Regions from separate parts of the Exiguobacterium sp. QJM3NY_9 genome, predicted to be linked through region 2. Evidence: riboswitches for the same ligand, from Rfam matches in the RefSeq annotation. Region 2 holds a riboswitch; each other region holds the start of a gene.
What was found. Region 2 has a riboswitch for thiamine pyrophosphate ahead of tenA (thiaminase II). Riboswitches for the same ligand answer to the same signal wherever they lie in the genome.
Positions count from the first base shown of each region.

Region 1: it holds a riboswitch for thiamine pyrophosphate, as region 2 does, so the genes downstream of both, AC0VYQ_RS08290 (ECF transporter S component) here and tenA (thiaminase II) in region 2, are expected to answer to the same signal.
Region 3: it holds a riboswitch for thiamine pyrophosphate, as region 2 does, so the genes downstream of both, thiD (bifunctional hydroxymethylpyrimidine kinase/phosphomethylpyrimidine kinase) here and tenA (thiaminase II) in region 2, are expected to answer to the same signal.

Region 1 is NZ_CM149679.1:1,588,011-1,594,075, reverse strand. It holds gene AC0VYQ_RS08300 (DEAD/DEAH box helicase) at 1-2,367, shown strand, start outside; gene AC0VYQ_RS08295 (50S ribosomal protein L25/general stress protein Ctc) at 2,708-3,346, shown strand; TPP riboswitch at 3,438-3,536, shown strand; gene AC0VYQ_RS08290 (ECF transporter S component) at 3,636-4,214, shown strand; gene AC0VYQ_RS08285 (ABC transporter ATP-binding protein) at 4,211-5,776, shown strand; gene AC0VYQ_RS08280 (energy-coupling factor transporter transmembrane component T family protein) at 5,742-6,065, shown strand, end outside.
Region 2 is NZ_CM149679.1:1,012,647-1,018,711, forward strand. It holds gene AC0VYQ_RS05030 (alanine/glycine:cation symporter family protein) at 1-208, opposite strand, end outside; gene abc-f (ribosomal protection-like ABC-F family protein) at 434-2,290, opposite strand; gene AC0VYQ_RS05040 (DUF1002 domain-containing protein) at 2,572-3,453, opposite strand; TPP riboswitch at 3,641-3,746, shown strand; gene tenA (thiaminase II) at 3,821-4,522, shown strand; gene AC0VYQ_RS05050 (sporulation protein) at 4,673-5,446, opposite strand; gene AC0VYQ_RS05055 (class I SAM-dependent methyltransferase) at 5,545-6,065, shown strand, end outside.
Region 3 is NZ_CM149679.1:593,721-599,785, forward strand. It holds gene AC0VYQ_RS02925 (VOC family protein) at 1-174, opposite strand, end outside; gene AC0VYQ_RS02930 (murein hydrolase activator EnvC family protein) at 435-1,892, shown strand; gene AC0VYQ_RS02935 (murein hydrolase activator EnvC family protein) at 2,097-3,371, shown strand; TPP riboswitch at 3,433-3,543, shown strand; gene thiD (bifunctional hydroxymethylpyrimidine kinase/phosphomethylpyrimidine kinase) at 3,660-4,469, shown strand; gene thiM (hydroxyethylthiazole kinase) at 4,450-5,220, shown strand; gene thiE (thiamine phosphate synthase) at 5,210-5,848, shown strand; gene AC0VYQ_RS02955 (hypothetical protein) at 5,869-6,065, shown strand, end outside.

The DNA.
Region 1 (6,065 bases), 580 kb from region 2:
TTTTGCGGGCATATCGTCGCGGTGCTGTTAGCCTTACAACAAATTCAAGCCTACGGGACGCCCGGACCGAATCGTCCGGCCATCACACCGTTTTCAGCGCAACCGACAATTGAAGATGCCGCAGCTGCAACCTATCTTGCGGCATTGACGCGCGAAAATAGAGCGCAACTCCGGTTTGACGTCCGCGACGGCGGGGGTGCACTCGAAAGCCTGACGACACAGCGCAGTTATCTCTTGTCCCTGCCCTACTTCGACCGTTTACTGAACGACCGCGACTGGTTACGGGAACGGGCAGACATCTGGATGAGCGCCGCTGTCCGGGGCCGACTCGTCAGCGGGTCCCCTCGCGTCAAATTGGCTCTCGACCGGATCAATACCCGGCTGGAAGTCGTCGTCACGTTTGATTACGACGGCAAAACCGTCAACCCGTTGACTCCGACACGCTGGATTGGGCGTGACTTGTCGACGGAGCGGGCGGTGACGCGTTATTTGGAAGCGACAGGACTCTGCGCGGATCAAGCCCGTTATGTAGTAGAAGGAGAAAGTAATCACTACGTTGTCTTAAAAGGTTTACTTGACCCGATGGTTGCCCTCGGTCAACTCGAGTTATACGCGACGGCGAGTATCAAAACGGCATTGCTCCCCGGTCCATTCCATCCGAAAATTGAAGTCAACGTGACGAAGCGACTCGATTGGTTGACGTTCAAGTTTTCGATGGACGGGATTTCAGAACAAGAACTGTCGGCGGTCCTTGCGTCACTCGTGACGCAAAAGACGTACCACCGTTTACGTTCAGGACAATTGTTGTCGCTTGAAGACCGTGCCTTCACGCAAATCAAACGGCTGTTACGGGAAGTCGAAGCGACGGAACAGACGTTACTTGAAGCGGAATTGACCGTTCCTGCCGTGCCGAACTTGGCCCTGTTGACCCCGGCTGCTTTCTTGACGGTCCACAGTCAACTGAAGGAACGATTGCTCGAGATGAAAGCCGGAAAAACAGAACGACTGGCGTTACCGGAACCGCTCGCGACACAACTTTTGCCGTATCAGCAAGACGGCGTCCGCTTCTTCAAGAGTCTTGCGGCACACGACTGTCATGGCATCTTAGCGGACGAGATGGGACTCGGCAAAACGATTCAAGCCATCGGTTATATCGAAACGCTCCCGAGTGCACGTGTCTTGATCGTCGCCCCGGCGTCACTCCTCTACAACTGGGCAGCAGAGCTGCGCCGCTTTGCCCCGACACGCACCGTCCGTGTGCTCAGCGGGAGTCGTGCGTCGCGCTTACGACAGCTCGAAGACTTGCCGGACGACGTCATTCTCATCATCTCCTACCCGTCGCTCCGGCTCGACATCAAAAATCATCAAACGATCCATTACGATTGTATCTTTTTTGATGAAGCACAACATCTGAAGAATCCACGGTCGCAGACGACGGTCAGCTTAAAACAACTGTGGGCGACGCGGCGGTTTGCCTTGACGGGGACGCCGCTCGAAAACAAGACGCTTGATCTTTGGTCAATCTTTGACGTCGTCTTTCCGGCACTCTTGCCGGACCGGCAACGGTTTCTTGACTGGTCAGCACGGGACGTCCAACAATTCGTCGAACCGTTTTTGCTGCGCCGGACGAAAAAAGATGTTTTGCAACAGTTGCCGGCGAAACAAGTCGTCCATCAGTACACGGAACTGACGGCGGGTCAGAAAAAACTCTATGCCGCCCACTTGGCAAAGTTACAGCTCGAGACGTTACAGCATCTTGATCAGTCAAAACCGGAAGAACGGATGAAGTTACTCGCCGGATTGACCCGGCTCCGGCAAATCTGTTGCGATCCCCGTCTGTTCGTCGAAAACTACCGTGGCCGGTCGGCGAAACGGGACCGGTTGCTCGCCTTGATTCAAGAAAAACGGGCAGCAGGCAAACGGATCTTAATTTTTTCACAGTTTACAAAAATGCTCGATTTGATTCGGAACGACCTGCATGAGTTACACCTTCCCCATTTCGAACTGCGCGGGGATACACCGATTGCGGAGCGTCTCGAACGCTGCGACCGTTTTAATGCAGGCGAAGTCGATCTGTTTTTGATTTCACTGAAGGCGGGCGGCACCGGACTGAACTTGGCGACGGCGGATACCGTCATCTTATATGATAGTTGGTGGAATCCGGCTGTCGAACAGCAAGCGGCTGACCGGGCACACCGGATGGGACAAACACAGACGGTCGAAGTCATTAAATTAATCACGAAAGGCACAATCGAAGAAAAAATCATCGAGCTGCAGGAGCGGAAGGCGACACTCGTGACGGACATACTTGAACAACCGGCGTCACTTGCGTTATCGGTCGATGAGATGGTTCAATTGCTTGAATAAGAGGAAAGGCACCGATTTCTTTACATGATGTAAACCGTTGCTGCTCTAGGGAGAACAGGTTTCTGGCTATCGTTTTTTCGCCGGTTGATGTTTAGCTTTTAATGTTACGGGGGTATAACTATCATAGCACCGCATCAGCGAGTTGCTTTTACAACCACATGTTTCTCAATATCAGCGTAATGACCTGGGAGAGAAATGCTAACCACTCACTTCGATCTTCATTTTTTATGAAATCAATTTGAAATAGCATTCGATGCACTGTCTTGATCCGGAACGATTCGTTCCACTCCTTTCTTCATTACCTTTTGAGGGCTATACCAAATTCAAGGGGGAAATGAACATGTCAGTAACATTAAAAGTAGAAGAACGCGAAGTACGCCCACGCTCACTTAGAAAGCAATTACGTCATGAAGGAAAAGCTCTTGGTGTCGTGTATGGTTACAAAGTGGAAAGTACACCGATTGCCTTTGACGAAAAAGCATTGATCAAAGTCGTTCGTGAACATGGTGAGAATGCACTTGTTGCACTTCAAATCGGTGGTAAAAAAGTCAACACACTGATCAACAAACTCGATATGGATATCTTCACACCAACAATCAAGCACGTTGAATTCATCGCTGTTAAAATGGATGAAGAAACAGAAGTCGAAACAGATATCGTCCTCGTCGGCGAAGCGGCTGGTGCAAAACTTGGTGGATATCTTTCACAAACACTCTTTAAAGTAACAGTTGCAGCTACACCAGATAAATTACCGGAACGCGTCGAAGTCGATGTGACAAATCTTAACCTCGGTGATTCTCTATCGGTTTCGGATTTACCGGAAGAAAAAGAATACCGTATCGTTACGGAAGGTGACATTCAAGTCGTTGCCGTCGTCGAATCGACACTTGAAGCGGATCTCGAAGAAGCAGATGCTGAAGAACCAGCTGAAGCGACAGAAGAAGTTTCTACTGAAGAACAAACGGAAGAAAAAGAATAATTTTTCTTACCCTCCCCTCGCGGAGGGTTTTTTTATCTGTATTGACAACTGTCAGTAGAGTCGGTACAGTAAATAGCGTACACATTATATGCACATCCACTAGGGGAGCCCATTGGCTGAGACGATTCACTTCGGACCCTTTGAACCTGATCTAGTTCATACTAGCGTAGGAAAGTGGAGCGGTAATTCGTTCAATTTTTCTGCATGTTTGCAGATTCAGCGACCGCTCTCTTTCATAGAGGGCGGTCTTTTTGTTTGTCTGGTGGTTGTGCCAAAGGGAGATAGGAACATGAACAGTTGGAAAATGAAAGAAATCATCGTCATGATGATGTTGTCGGTTGCTTGCGGGGTACTCTACTTAGGGTGGTCGACATTGTGGTTACCGATTTCCGCGATCTTCGGACCGGTCGGATCGAACTGGATGTTCGGGATTTGGGTCATCGCGAGTCCGCTTGTCGCCTACATCATTCAAAAGCCCGGGGCAGCACTGATTGCAGAAGTCGTCGCCGCGGCTGTCGAATTATTCACGGGGAGTCACTTCGGATTATCGGCCTTATTGATTGGTTTCGCTCAAGGAATCGGTGCCGAAATCGCTTTTGCCCTCTTCGGATACCGGAAGTTCAACACAATGACGTTAGTTCTATCCGGAATGTTCGCCGCAATCGGCAGTATGGTCTATAGTCTTGTCGTCAATGGTTTCGCCTACTATACGACGACGACACTTCTGTTGACGTTTTCCCTTCAACTCGTCAGCGGTGCATTGCTCGGTGGATTACTTGCAAAAGTCATCGTCGATGCGCTCGTCAAGACAGGGACGTTGAACGGTTATGCGATCGGGCGTAAGCGGCAGAAACCGGATGCGGCATGATTCATTGTAACGACTTGTCTGTCCGCTATCCGGGGCAACATGACAACGTCCTGCACCACGTGACGGTGACGCTACACGAAGGGGAAACGACGTTGCTCGTCGGACCGAGCGGCAGTGGGAAAACGACGTTTTTACATGTTCTCGCCGGTTTATTACCTGACGCGATTGAAGCCGATGTCAGCGGCCACTGCAAAACGAATGGGACGGTCGGAATCCTTTTTCAAAATCCGGACGACCAGTTCTGCATGCAGACCGTCGGAGCGGAAGTTGCCTTTAGTCTTGAAAATCGCTCAGTCGACCGCAGTCAGATGGATGACCGGATTGACGCCGTACTGGCACGTGTCGGCCTGGACGTGCCGCTGACGACACCGATTATGCAACTGTCAGGAGGGATGAAACAACGACTCGCCCTCGCCTGCGTCCTAGCCCTTGAGCCGGATATTCTATTGCTTGACGAACCGACGGCGCAACTCGATCCGGCAGGACATCGGGTTTTGATGCAGCTGATTGAGGAACTCCATCACGACCGGACGTTGACGCTCGTTCTGATTGAACATCAGCTTGACCGCTGTGTGACGTTCAGTGACCGGGTGCTCGTCTTCGATCACGGCGGAACGATTTTACGCGATGGTCCGCCGCTTGATGTCTTCGGTCAGCATCGCGATGAACTTGAACGACGCGGCATTGCGACACCGCTCCTCTACCCGTATGAACTGGAAACCGTGCCCCCCGCTTCTTCCCAGGCGGGGCGGTTACGAAAAGTGACTAACATCCGTCCTCCGGTTCGGCACGACAATACGTTCGCGCTGACGCGTACCTCGTTAGGACGCCGTAAGCAAGTGATTGTCGACGACCTGTCGCTTGCAACACACGGCGGAGAGTGGATCATGGTTGTCGGATCGAATGGTGCCGGGAAAAGCACGTTGCTCGAAACACTGGCGAAATTGATTCCGGCGCAAGGCGGTACGGTCCGCTTGTTCGAAAAAGAACTGCGGGCATGGAAAAGTCGGAGCTATTACCGACACGTCGGATTCGTCTTTCAACAGCCAGAGCTCCAATTTCTCAAGCAGACGGTCGAAGACGAGCTCGTAATCAGCATGGATGCACCGACGCCGGAGCGGATTGAAACGGCGTTGCAATCCTACCGGTTAACCCATGTCGCCCGTCAGTCGCCCCTCGCCCTGAGCATGGGTCAAAAGCGACGGCTCAGCGTCGCGACGATGTTGTTAGAGCCAAAAGACGTCCTGTTGCTCGATGAACCGACGTTCGGTCAAGATGCCGAGACGACAAGTCAACTCATCGAGATGTTCGAGCAGGCGCGATTAAACGGGACGACGCTGATCATGGTGACGCATGACATGGAGCTGGTCCACCAGTATGCCGACCGGGTCCTCGTCCTTGGTGACGGGCGACTTCAGTTCGACGGCACACCGGACACTTTGTTTAAAGACGAGACGTTACTCGAGCATAACCAACTCTCTCGTCCGTTATCGTATTTGTATCAGCAACTCGAGGAGGTGAAACGTCGTGCAGGAAAACGACTCCCCGCTCGCGCGTATTAATCCGGCACTCAAGCTCGGTGCCCTCCTGTATGTGATGGTGCTTTTGATTGCGGCACCGACGTTACGCGAAACGATAGCCTTACTTTTACTCGCTGCGGTCGGATTGGGCTGCTCCGGTTGGTCACTGTTGATGCTCGCCAAACGGGTCTCCCCCTACCTCGTCTTGTTCTTGCTGACATTTTGGATGATGGCAGCCTTCGGAAAAGGCAGTACGGAAGTTTGGTCATTCGGTTGGTTTCGCGTGACGGAAGAAAGTATCGGTCACGCCTGGTTGATCGCACTGCGGATG
Region 2 (6,065 bases):
TAATACTCTGACCTTCATCATCTGTTGTCTTTTCATTTTTATCGAGTGTGACACGGAACATCTCTTTCAAGTAACGGAATTGGATGAACTTCGTTTTGATGGTGAAGTAGATCCCGACTCCGATTAAAGCGGCGATTAAGATATAAGACCATAAGATGTTGTTGGCGAAATCGACGCCCGATTGTACAGCTTGTTGAAATGCATCCATGTGATAGTTCCTCCCAAAGTGTTTTTGCTAAAAACTGATAATAGCTATAAGTTGAATTATACGAATTTTCAGACATCTTGCAAGCCTTTTTTCGAAACTTTCTTTTAAAATGTTTAAAATATATTTTTTCGGGTTCAGAAAAACAGATCGTCATCAAAGCATTTTTAATTTAAAAAACCACCGCACTTAATGAAGCGAGCGGTGGTGGAATGATGCGTTTTTTGATTAGTGATCGACTGCCAACAATTTTTCATAGAAGTCATCAATTTGACTGACGAGCTGTTCTCGTTCTGAGAATAATGTCGTGAGGACTTCATAATCATGTGTCGCCGCGAGTGATGTATCGAGTAATGTCACCTCATCCTCTAGCTGTTGAATCTGCTGTTCGAGTTCGCCTGCATTTAAAGCCGGATGTTTCCCGGCTACCGGCGTCCGGGCAGCGCTGGGCGTGGGTATCGTTGATTCGACGGATGACCGGGCATGTCGTTTTTCGGCAGCATATTGGTAAGGGCCAGAAAACATTTCTGTCGTGTCATCTAGCCAATAGGTTTTCGAAAAGAGTCGGTTCAAGAAATAGCGGTCATGCGATACGGCGATCAGCGTTCCATCAAAGTGCTCGAGTGCTTCTTCAAGCGCCTCGCGGGATTCAATGTCGAGGTGATTCGTCGGTTCGTCAAGAATCAGGACATTGAGCGGCGAGTGGACAAGAATCGCGAGCATTAAGCGCATCTTTTCTCCACCACTTAACGCAGCAATCGGTAAGAAGACACGTGGACCGAAAAAGAGGAAACGGGCTAACAGGGAGCGGGCTGTTCCTTCATCTGTCGAAACGTGTGAACGGAAGTAATCGATCAGTCGCTCTTCACCCGGCATATCGACGTGTTGCGATAAAAATCCGACACGATTTGACGGACCACGCGTGACACGTCCGTTCGTCGGCTCGAGTTGTCCGAGTAAGACACGTAATAACGTTGTTTTCCCACTCCCGTTCGCACCGACGATACCAATCCGGTCACGCGCCGCGGCTTCGAAATCGAGCGACTCGAACAACTTCCGGCCGGCGACGGAAAGCTCGACATCCGTCAGGCGGTATACGACTTGACTGATTTGCCCTTGCGACGAAAATTTGATGTCAGGAGCCGCTTTTTCCAGAAGTGGCCGTTTGAGTCGCTCAATTCGTTCGAGTGCCCGTTCCATCGCTTTTGCTTTTCGGAACAGTTTTTCGCTCGGAGGAGATGCTTCATTTGCCCATTGGCGCAAACGCCGAATCGCATCCTTCATTTGTTTGATTTTCTTTTGTTGTTCCGTGTAGGCGTGGAACTGTTCGAGGAGCAGGTGTTCCTTCGCGACGATGTACGCCGAGTAATTCCCGGGGTACATCGTCAATTCGCCATCTTCAAGTTCAGCAATCAAATTGACACTCGCGTCGAGGAACACGCGATCATGTGAGACGATGATGACTGCGCCCGGATAGCTGTTTAAAAATTGTTCGAGCCATTCGATTGCTGCGAGGTCGAGGTGATTCGTCGGCTCGTCAAGAATCAACAAGTCGGGTTCCGTTAGCAGCATCCGACCGAGACAGATTTTGGTTTGTTCGCCACCACTTAATTGAGAAAAGGGACGTGTCAGCAAGGCATCGAGATGGAGTCCGTTAATCATGCGCTGGATTTTCGAATCGAGCAGGTAACCGTCCTGTTGTTCGAATTGTTCGGTCACACGCGTATACTCATTCAGCACATCGTCCAGGTGGTCAGCACTTGCCATTTGTTGTTCAAGCTGATGCATCGTCGTCCGTAAGGCGACGATTTGGGCAAATGCGGTCCAGAGAACATCAAGGCCCGTCAATTCTTCTGCGAACTGTGGAATTTGAGCCAAATAACCGATGGAAAGTCCTTTTTTGAGATAAAGGGTTCCGCTGTCCGGTGTTTCGAGTTGCGCGATTAAACGCAGTAACGTTGTTTTTCCGGTTCCGTTTCGACCGATCAATCCGATGCGGTCAGCTTGTTTAAGATAGAGCGAGACATCGGTTAAGACGGATGCTCCCCCAAATTGTTTTGTCAGGTGTTGGATGTCGCAAATCATGATCAGTAACTTCCTTTCATGCGCATCAAAAAACGGAGAACGCAAATAGCGCTCTCCGTTTACCGTAAAAGGTGCGCTTTGCTTTATTTTTCAGATGGATGTTCCTAAGAAAAGGGCAGACTCGTCCTTTAGAACGCCATTTCATGAAAAATCGCGCGCAACAGATAAAGTTGTTCCATCAACCAATGCTTACACGCAGCAAAACCCATCTTTTACACCACCTTTTCGTTTCGATAAAGTTAGTTTACCATGTTTTGAACTGAAAATGAAATCGTTTTCAGTTACTTGAACAGTCCGGAAATCGAGTTAAAGAACTTACTTAAGCCGTCAAACAGTTTTGCAAAAAATCCTTTCGTTTCTTCGGAGGTCGCGAACGCGTGGATATCTTGCCCGGCACCCTTTAATCCGGTCTCGATTTGTCCCCAGTTCAAGTCAGCTTTCTCCATTTGACTGAACAATGACGTCAACCGGTCCATTTGGGCGTCCGACAACTGGATGTTGTTATTTTGAATGACTTGGATGATGACATTCTCGATATCGACTTTGGTTTCCGGCTTTTGTTTGGCGATCTCTGCTTTGATTTCATTCATCAGTTCGGCGACTTTGTCCGTCCCGACCGTTTTTCCGACATCGGAAGTGACCGATAACTCTTGTTGGGCTAAATCTTTTCGTTCATCCGTCAATTTAATGCCGGTCTCAGCCGACGTTTGATCGTATGCTTTCATGATCCCCGTCAAAGCAGAGGTCCCGGTGACTTTATAAGGGGAAGTGATTGTGATGTCGGCGTCCGTTACGCCTGCAGTGACGAGCGCGTTCAAGTACATGTCTTTTGTTACCCAGGTAATGTTTTCGGTCGCGACAGATAAACCGTCGCCTTTTTCAGCGAGTTCGATTTTTGCGGAAGAGTACATGTTGCCGCCGAGCTGGGACTGGGGAACGTTCTTACCTAAATATTTTTCTTCATCTGCTGTCGTGGCGATGACGGGCGTAATGCCTTCCGGCGCATTCAATCGGGCGAGTACCCAGGCTTTATCCTTTGCCCCGAGCGATTCACCAAGCGTGATGATCGTTTTATCGACGACTTGCTCTGCTGAAGCAGCAGTCGGTAGAAGTAAACTTGTCGCTAAAAGCGTCGTTGTCATGATTTTTGTTGCTTTATTCATAGTATAAATCCTCCGAGTATAGTAGATAGTATCAGGTGCTAATTTCATTGTAAGTGACGGGTTTCAGAACGGAATCGGTCTTGAGGCGGAATGAACCGCCCACCTCGTGTCCCTAATCCTATACTACATTTCATTTAAAATCCTGATCATGTGACTGAAAAAATGATATAGTGAAGAGGAATTAAATAATGACCACTAGGGGAGTCGGTAGGCCGACTGAGACGACGAAGACGTTCGGACCCTTTGAACCTGATTAAGTTTGGACTTACGGAGGGAAGTGGCGTGAATATCTCTCTTGTTGTCTCTTCACGTCATGCCCTGTTCGTAGGGTGTGGCGTTTTTTGATTCAACAAAAGGGGGAATTAGGTTGAAATTCAGTCAAGAAATTCGGCAAGCCGCAAAAACATATTGGGACAGCAGTTTTTCCCATCCATTCGTCACAGGCATTGGTGACGGGACGTTACCGCTCGAAAAATTTCGACATTATGTCATGCAGGATGCGTATTATTTAAAACATTTCGCAAAAATTCAAGCCCAGGCCGCCTCAAAGGCAACGGATTTCGCGACGATCGCGGAACTCGCGGAACATGCGACATCGACCTATGCGGCTGAGCTATCACTTCATCAATCGTTTTTTGAACCGCTCGCTATTACGGAAGCGGATTTAGCAGCGTTCGAACCGGCACCGACTGCGTATGCCTATGTCTCGCATATGCATCACGCGAGCGAGGGGACACTCGGGGAAACGATTGCAGCGATTTTACCGTGTTACTGGCTTTATTATGAGGTCGGACAACAACTGTTGACGAAGTCACCGGCGTCACCGATTTATCAACAGTGGATTGCAACATACAGCTCGGAATGGTTCGAACGGGTCGTCTTTGAACAGGTCGATCGCCTCGATGCATTGGCGGCGCGAGCGAGTGCCGAAGAACGGGAACGGATGAAACACCATTTCGTCAGAAGCTGTTATTACGAATTGATGTTTTGGGAAATGGGCTGGACGGAAGAAACGTTTGAACGTCTCTTTACACAAGTTACGCGTCAACCAAAAGTAACGAAACGATAAGTACAGCTTTAGCCGCTGTCGATCAGCGCGATCAGACGACAGACCGCACAAAACCTGAGCAATTTTCAGCTTTCGTAAAGAAAGTCATGGCAATCGTTCAGGTTTTTTTGTTGGTGGATTACAGGCATAATGAAGATTCTGGTAAGGAAATCAGCTGTACCGTTCAATCAAATCGTTTAATTGTTGTTTGACGGCGTTTCGGTCCATCAAATCGTGGTTCGATAAGGGTAGCTTCGTCATTGTCTCATCCGCACCCGCCATCTCACTGAAGAGCGAACCTAAGTCGTGGGCACGACGGTCGATTTGCAAGACGATGTCGATGCCGGTGCGGTCTTGGAGCATGATGATTTCGACTTCATCGAGTTTATGGGCGAAGTACGTATTGCGTGCCGAATACTCGAGTTCCTGGGCGATCGGTAAATCCTTCCGGTAACGCCCGGGAAGTTTTTCCGTGTCCGCTTTCTTGAGTCGGAATCCAAGTTCTTCCATCGCTTCTAAGATGACGGATTGGAGGTCATTGGCTTGGACGATGATGGCGTCCCGGTCTGACGGATCGACCGCCTGGGCGATATCGAGACCCGTTTCAATCCATGACTTCGATTGACTGACCGAGAGCGGCGTATTGAATGGTACTTGAAGCGTAAACGGAATTTCGCGTTCGGCACCTGCTTCAATCGTAAAGGCGGCTTCGTTTAGCGAAAAACGATCGAGTGTGAACGTCGTAAATGTCGTGCTGTCCCTGACTTCTTCCTTATATTGTGTATTAAACGCTAAATAAATCCGATCGATTTCTTGGTCGACATTGCCGCCTTTAATATGAACGGTTCCGTGAATCTGTCCGCCGGGCTCACAGCGCTCGCTGTCGAGTCGTGTATCGACTGTGGCGGCACCGATTCCGATTTGTGATAAAAGTTTTTTGAACATCGTTCGTTCCTCCTTTAATGATGAAGCTACCTTACTTGTCGAATAGGGTGGAATTTGCTACAGTTTCGAAAGAACAATCAGAAAAGGACGGGACTACAGTGGAATTACACCAAGTAAAAGAATTACTCACTCAAAAGCTCGAGGCTTCTGCTCTCGTGCATGCAACGATTAGTGGTCCGCGCCAAAAGTCGAATGATCTTCGAAGAATCAAACTAAAACCGATTCTATTGAAAGATACGTATGCAATCCAGTTAGAGTTTCAATATGAACGGATAATTAAACACGAAAATTTGTCGGTTGATGAATTTTTAGAACGACTCGACGGATTGATGGAGGAATTCCGTCAATTTTTATTCCGTTTCAAGACGGAAGAAGTTCAGTTCCAGTTATCCAAAAAAATGAAAGTATCGTTAAAAACAACGCAACAGTCACCCCTTCAAGCAGAACTGTCGCATAATCGTAAAAAAAGTCATCTCCTTGAAGATGGTGTCGCCGTTCCGTTTTTAGTCCGACTCGGTGTCATGACGGAAGACGGGCAAGTCAAACGGCAAAAGTACGATAAATTTAAACAAATCAATCGGTTCCTGGAGTTCGTCGAAGATAGTATTTCAGCGTTACC
Region 3 (6,065 bases), 420 kb from region 2:
TGGTGTCAGTAGTTCAATGTGTGCATCTTCAAATTCAATGACAGCGATATTCGATGCCACGCCTGGAGCGGGGTTTGAATATTCACGGACTAATTTCCCGCCTAAAATTGTTGTATAAAAAGTAATGGCTTCTTGCATATCACGGACGGCAATTCCAGTATGATCAAGTTTCACTATAATTCCTCCCTTACACCACTAGTGTGCCAAAACTTCTCTCAAGGTGCAAAGCGCAGGCATTTTCACTAAAGGAGCTTCATCGTATTACATAATTAACCAACAAACTTATACAAAATGAAATCTCACTGAAATATAATAGAGGCAAAATGAATGCTATAATCAAAAACGTTCTTATAAAATTTAAACATTAAAATGAAATTTAAATAAAGCATACTTTTGACTACGATAAAATTATAGAGAAAAAGAGGGAATACTACATGAAAAAAACGTTCGCGTCGCTCATCGTTTCCGCACTTGTCCTTTCATCAACTCCTCATTTTGCATCAGCAGATGATTTAAGTGAACAAAAAGCCAAAAACGAACAAAAGCAACAAGAAAACCAAAATACACAAAAAAATCTTGAGTCTTCTGTGAATCATGAAGGTGAGAAAATTTCGAAGACACAACAAGAAGTGAATCGTTTAGACGAAGCATTGAATGAAAAAATGTTTGCCGTCGAAGCAAAAGATCGTCAAATCAAGGCGACAGAAGCTGAAATCGTCGAACTTGGTAAGCAAATCGAAAAATATAAAGCCAAGCTGAAACGTCAAGAAGAATTGCTCGGCGATCGTTTACGTGTCATGCAAGAAAATGATGGTAATTCGATTAAATGGGAAGAAGTCATCTTTGGTTCAAAAGATGTCGGAGATCTCGTCAGCCGTGTGCTAGCCGGGAAATCCATCTCACAACAAGATGATAAGATGATTACGGATTACCGGAACACGCAAAAGAAATTAGCGAATGCCCAAGCAGAACTTAAAGATAAAAAAGCAAAGCTTGTGACAGAGAAAAAAGAATTAAAACGTCAACAGGCAGAGCTCGAACAACAAATCAGTGAACGAAACAAACGCATTAAAGAACTTAAGAAGCAAAAAAAGAAATTTGAGACACAGTTGATGGACGCGAAAGAAGTTCAACAAATCTTGATTGCGCAAGAAAAAGCAATCGCGGCAGAAAAAGCGGCACGTGAACGTGAAGCACGGATTGAAAAAGAGCGCAAAGCACAAGAAGCACGAGAAGCAAAAGCCCGTGCTGAAGCTCAAGCGGCACAAGCAGCAGCCGATCAGGCAGCGGCAGAAAAGGCAGCAGCTGAGCAAGCTGCTGCAGAAAAAGCGGCAGCCGAGCAAGCTGCAAAACAAGCAGCGCGTCAAAAAGCAACAACGAATTCAACAAAACAATCAACGCCGGCACCAGCACCTGTAGCACCAAAACCAGCACCAATAGCACCGAAGCCAGCTCCGGCTCCGGCTCCAGTTGCATCTTCAGCATTGTTCATTCATCCGACAAGTGGTGCGACTACACAGGGATACGGCTCAGCAAGTGGTGAAAATGGGTACGGATTCCATAATGGAATCGACTTTGGTGCACCGGTTGGAACACCAATCGTCGCAGCAGCAACAGGAACTGTCATTACGGCTTCTAGCAGTGGTCCTTACGGGAATCACATCATGATTGCTCACCAATTGAACGGAAAAACGTATACGACGGTTTACGCGCACATGAGTTCATTGAATGCGCGTGCAGGACAACGTGTCAGCCAGGGACAACAAATCGGTGCACTTGGTAGCACGGGTAACTCGACTGGACCACACCTACACTTCGAAATTCATGTCGGCGGTTATATCTACAGCGGAACAGGCCCTGCAAATAGTGTTAATCCTATGTCAATGTTATAAAATCGTAAAAGAACCTCTACATTGTAGAGGTTCTTTTTTTATATAGTTTGAATAATTAGTTGTTATATTACAAAATAACGTTTTCATTTGAAACGTAAATGAAATTTTTCTGAAACTATTACGGTGCTATAATCAATTTCAGATAGTTTTACTACGAAACATGACTTCAAAAATCGAATTCATACATAAGCGAGGAACTCACATATGCTAAAAAAGTTATTTTCTACCGTACTATTAGGGACGTTATTATTGACGAACACCCCAATCACTCAAGCGGCTACAATCAAAGAAAAGAAAGCAGATAATGCAGCTGAACAACGTAAACTAGAAAAATCAATCAAAAAACAAGAATCTAAAATTTCAAAAGAGCAACGTCAAATCAATGCGATTGATGCAGCAATCAATGAAAATATTTTTCGTGTCTCAGAAAAAAATAAACAGATTCGTCAGTTGAATGAACGAATTGAAGAGCTTGAGGCAGACATTATTCATTATGAAGAAATGTTAAAACGCCAGGAAGAGCTGTTAGGAGACCGCCTTCGTGTGCTTCAAGAAAATGATGGGAATTCTATTAAATGGGAAGAAGTCATTTTTGGTTCGAAAGATCTTGGCGATCTCTTTAGTCGTGTGATGGCAGGGAAAAAAATTGCTGAACAAGATGACAAGATGATTTCTGCTTACCTTGAAACGCAAAAAAAATTAGCGGATGCTAAAGCGACGCTCGTGGATAAAAAGGAAGAGCGAGTGAAAGAAAAAGAAGCCCTTTTGGTTCAAAAAAAGGAACTCAAACAGCAAATGAAAGCGCGTAGTGAAACCTTAAAAAAACTACGTCAAGGTAAAACAAAATTTACGACAAAACTTCTGAATGCGAAAGAACTTCAAGCGACATTAGAAGCGCAAGAACGTGCGATTGCGGCAGCAAAGGCAGCTGCTAAAGTAGCAGCGGAAAAGGCAGCAGCTGAAAAAGCGGCAGCGGAAAAGGCGGCGAAAGCGGCGGAAAAAAACAACGCCGGGACGTCTAAGAAGGTCGTAAGTGCTACGCCAGTCGCTAGTGTTCCGAGCGGTTCGGCGCAGTTCGTTCGCCCTGCGTCAGGAAGTGTTTCACAAGGATTCGGACCAGCGAGTGGTGCAAATGGGTATACTTTCCATAATGGTGTCGACTTTAGAGGGCCAGTCGGATCATCAATCGTCGCAGCAGCTTCAGGAACGGTCATCACAGCAGGAAGCGGTGGACCGTACGGAAATCACGTGATGATTTCACATTTCTTGAATGGGAAAGTGTATACAACAGTTTACGCGCACATGAATTCATTATCAGTTCATGCTGGACAAACGGTCTCGCAAGGACAACAAATCGGTACGCTCGGAAATACGGGAAACTCGACGGGCGCACATCTTCATTTTGAATTGCATATTGGTGGTTACCAATACAGTGCGACAGGACCAGCTAATACAGTTAATCCATTAGCATACTTATAAAAACGAGCTTCGGCTCGTTTTTTTTATGACGCTATGCTACAGTGAAAGGGAAATTTAAATCATGAGCAACTAGGGGAGCTGGAGGAATCTGGCTGAGAGGAAAACCATTCTGTTTTCGACCCTATCACCTGATCTGGATAATACCAGCGTAGGAAAGTTGAGATTGAAGACATGAATAAGTGACCACACTCGTTGGTTTTTCATGGCGTCGTCTGCTTTTTTACAGCGGACGACGCTTTTTTTCGTTCCGCTTTCTCCTTGTGCTCTCATAGAAAGTGAGGTCTATCGATGAAACATGTACTGACGATTGCTGGATCAGACTCTAGTGGTGGAGCTGGAATTCAAGCCGACCTAAAAACTTTTTCTGCTCTTGGGGTTTACGGTATGAGTGTAATTACTGCTATCACAGCGCAAAATACGTTAGGCGTACAAGCAGTTGAAGATGTATCACCAACGCTTGTCGAAGCCCAGTTGAACTCGATTTTTAGCGATATTCGTGTAGATGCCGTTAAAATTGGGATGGTCTCGAATGAAAAAACGATTCAAGTTATTGCCAAATGTTTGAAACATTATAAGGGACCAGTCGTCTTAGACCCCGTGATGGTCGCAAAAGGGGGGCATGCCCTGTTAAGGAAATATGCTGAACAAGCATTAATGGAGCACTTGATGCCGCTTGCAACCTTGACGACCCCGAATATTCCGGAAATGGAACGCATGTTAGGGCAAGCGATTTCGACAGTTGATGAAATGAAGCTGGCGACGACGGAATTCGCACAAAAACGAGACATCGCTATCCTGTTAAAAGGCGGTCATCTCGAAAGTACGGATGCCTCGGATATTTTATACACGGAAGGGATGCATCATCTGTTTCAGGAGGCACGATTAAAACGCCAGCATACACATGGGACAGGATGTACATTATCTTCCGCGATTGCGGCACGTCTTGCTCTGGGAGATTCCCTGAAGGATAGCGTGATTTATGCTAAACGGTACGTAACTGAAGCAATCCGGCATGGATTTGCCTTAGGGAACGGAATCGGACCGACACATCACTTTTATGACATTTGGAGGGAAACGGATGCTTACAACCATTCATGATAAAAAACCATTAATTCATCATTTAACGAATGCGGTCACGATTAATGAGTGTGCCAATATGACCCTTGCGCTCGGGGGTTCACCTGTCATGGCGGAAGATATCCTAGAAGTCGAGGAAATGGTTGGACATGCAGATGCTGTCGTTATCAATATCGGGACATTGAACGCAGCTTCACGAGCGTCGCAATTGTTGGCAGGTCAAACGGCCAACCGATTGAAGAAACCGATTATTTTAGATCCAGTCGGAATGGGGGCGACGACACTTCGGACACAATTCACGAAAGAGTTACTCGAAGCAATTCATTTTACGGTCATTAAGGGGAACGTCTCTGAAATCAAGACGCTCATCGGTCAAGTCGGACGTTCAAAAGGAGTCGATGTCGCTTCAGGAGAGACATTAGATTTTCAAGTCGTCCATGAGTTTGCTGGACGGCTCGGGACGACTCTCGTCGTAACGGGACCGGTTGATTTCATTACAGACGGCAAGCGTCAAGTAAAACTAACCGTAGGAACGCCACGACTCGGACACATTACAGGGACAGGCTGTATGACGGCATCGCTCATCGGGACCCTACTTGGAGCAGGGTATGATGCATTCGAAGCAGCGACCTATGGGACGTATTTAATGGGAAAAGCGGGTGAAGTCGCAGATGAAGCAGCGGGACTCGGTGATTTCCGGATGGGGTTGTTCAACGCAATCAGCTTAACTACAGAAGAAAGTTTGAAAGGGGTATTGACCAGTGGAGAATGATTACACGGTTTATGCGGTAACAGATCGGCGCTTTCACCCGGACGTTGCCTTGATTGATGCGGTCGAAGCAGCAATAAAAGGTGGCGCGACGATGGTCCAGCTTCGTGAAAAACAGGCGCAAGGGAAAGAATTTCTCGAACAAGCGAGCGACTTGAAGAAAATGATGTTTCGTTACGGCGTCCCACTCATCATCAATGACCGGATTGATATCGCACAAATCGTCGGTGCAGGTCTGCATATCGGGCAAGAGGACATCCCTTTGCGGGAGGCACGTAAGCTGTTACCGGAAGCCACGATTGGGGTTTCTGTCTCGACCGTTGAACAGGCAATCGAAGCAGAGCAAGACGGGGCAACTTATCTTGGCGTAGGGTCACTCTATCCAACGGCGACAAAAGACGATGCGAGTCAGATGACAAACGAAACACTCCAAGCGATTCGCCGGGCTGTTTCCCTTCCTCTCGTCGGGATTGGTGGAATCACACATCATGTGGTGCCCGACTTATTCGAGATGCTTGAAGGATATGCTGTCGTCTCTGCCTTATTTGCAGCACCAGATATTGAACGTGCGGCACGGGAGTTCAAAGAGGCGGTTCAGACTGCGCGTCAAATAGTATCAGACCGGGTATAATCACTGAAGAGGTGATGTACGTGAAATGGCAAGTCATTCGCTTTCGGGGAGGCTGGATTCGGTATCGAATCGAACCACAAATCATTCGAATCGACAATCGCGGAAAGTATCATTTAGGTTGGAAATTGTTTCCGTATCCGAATCGTTATGCATTTGAATTGGCGGCTTTGTTAAAAAACAAACACCGACAACGATATAAACGGCCGCTGTTGATTAA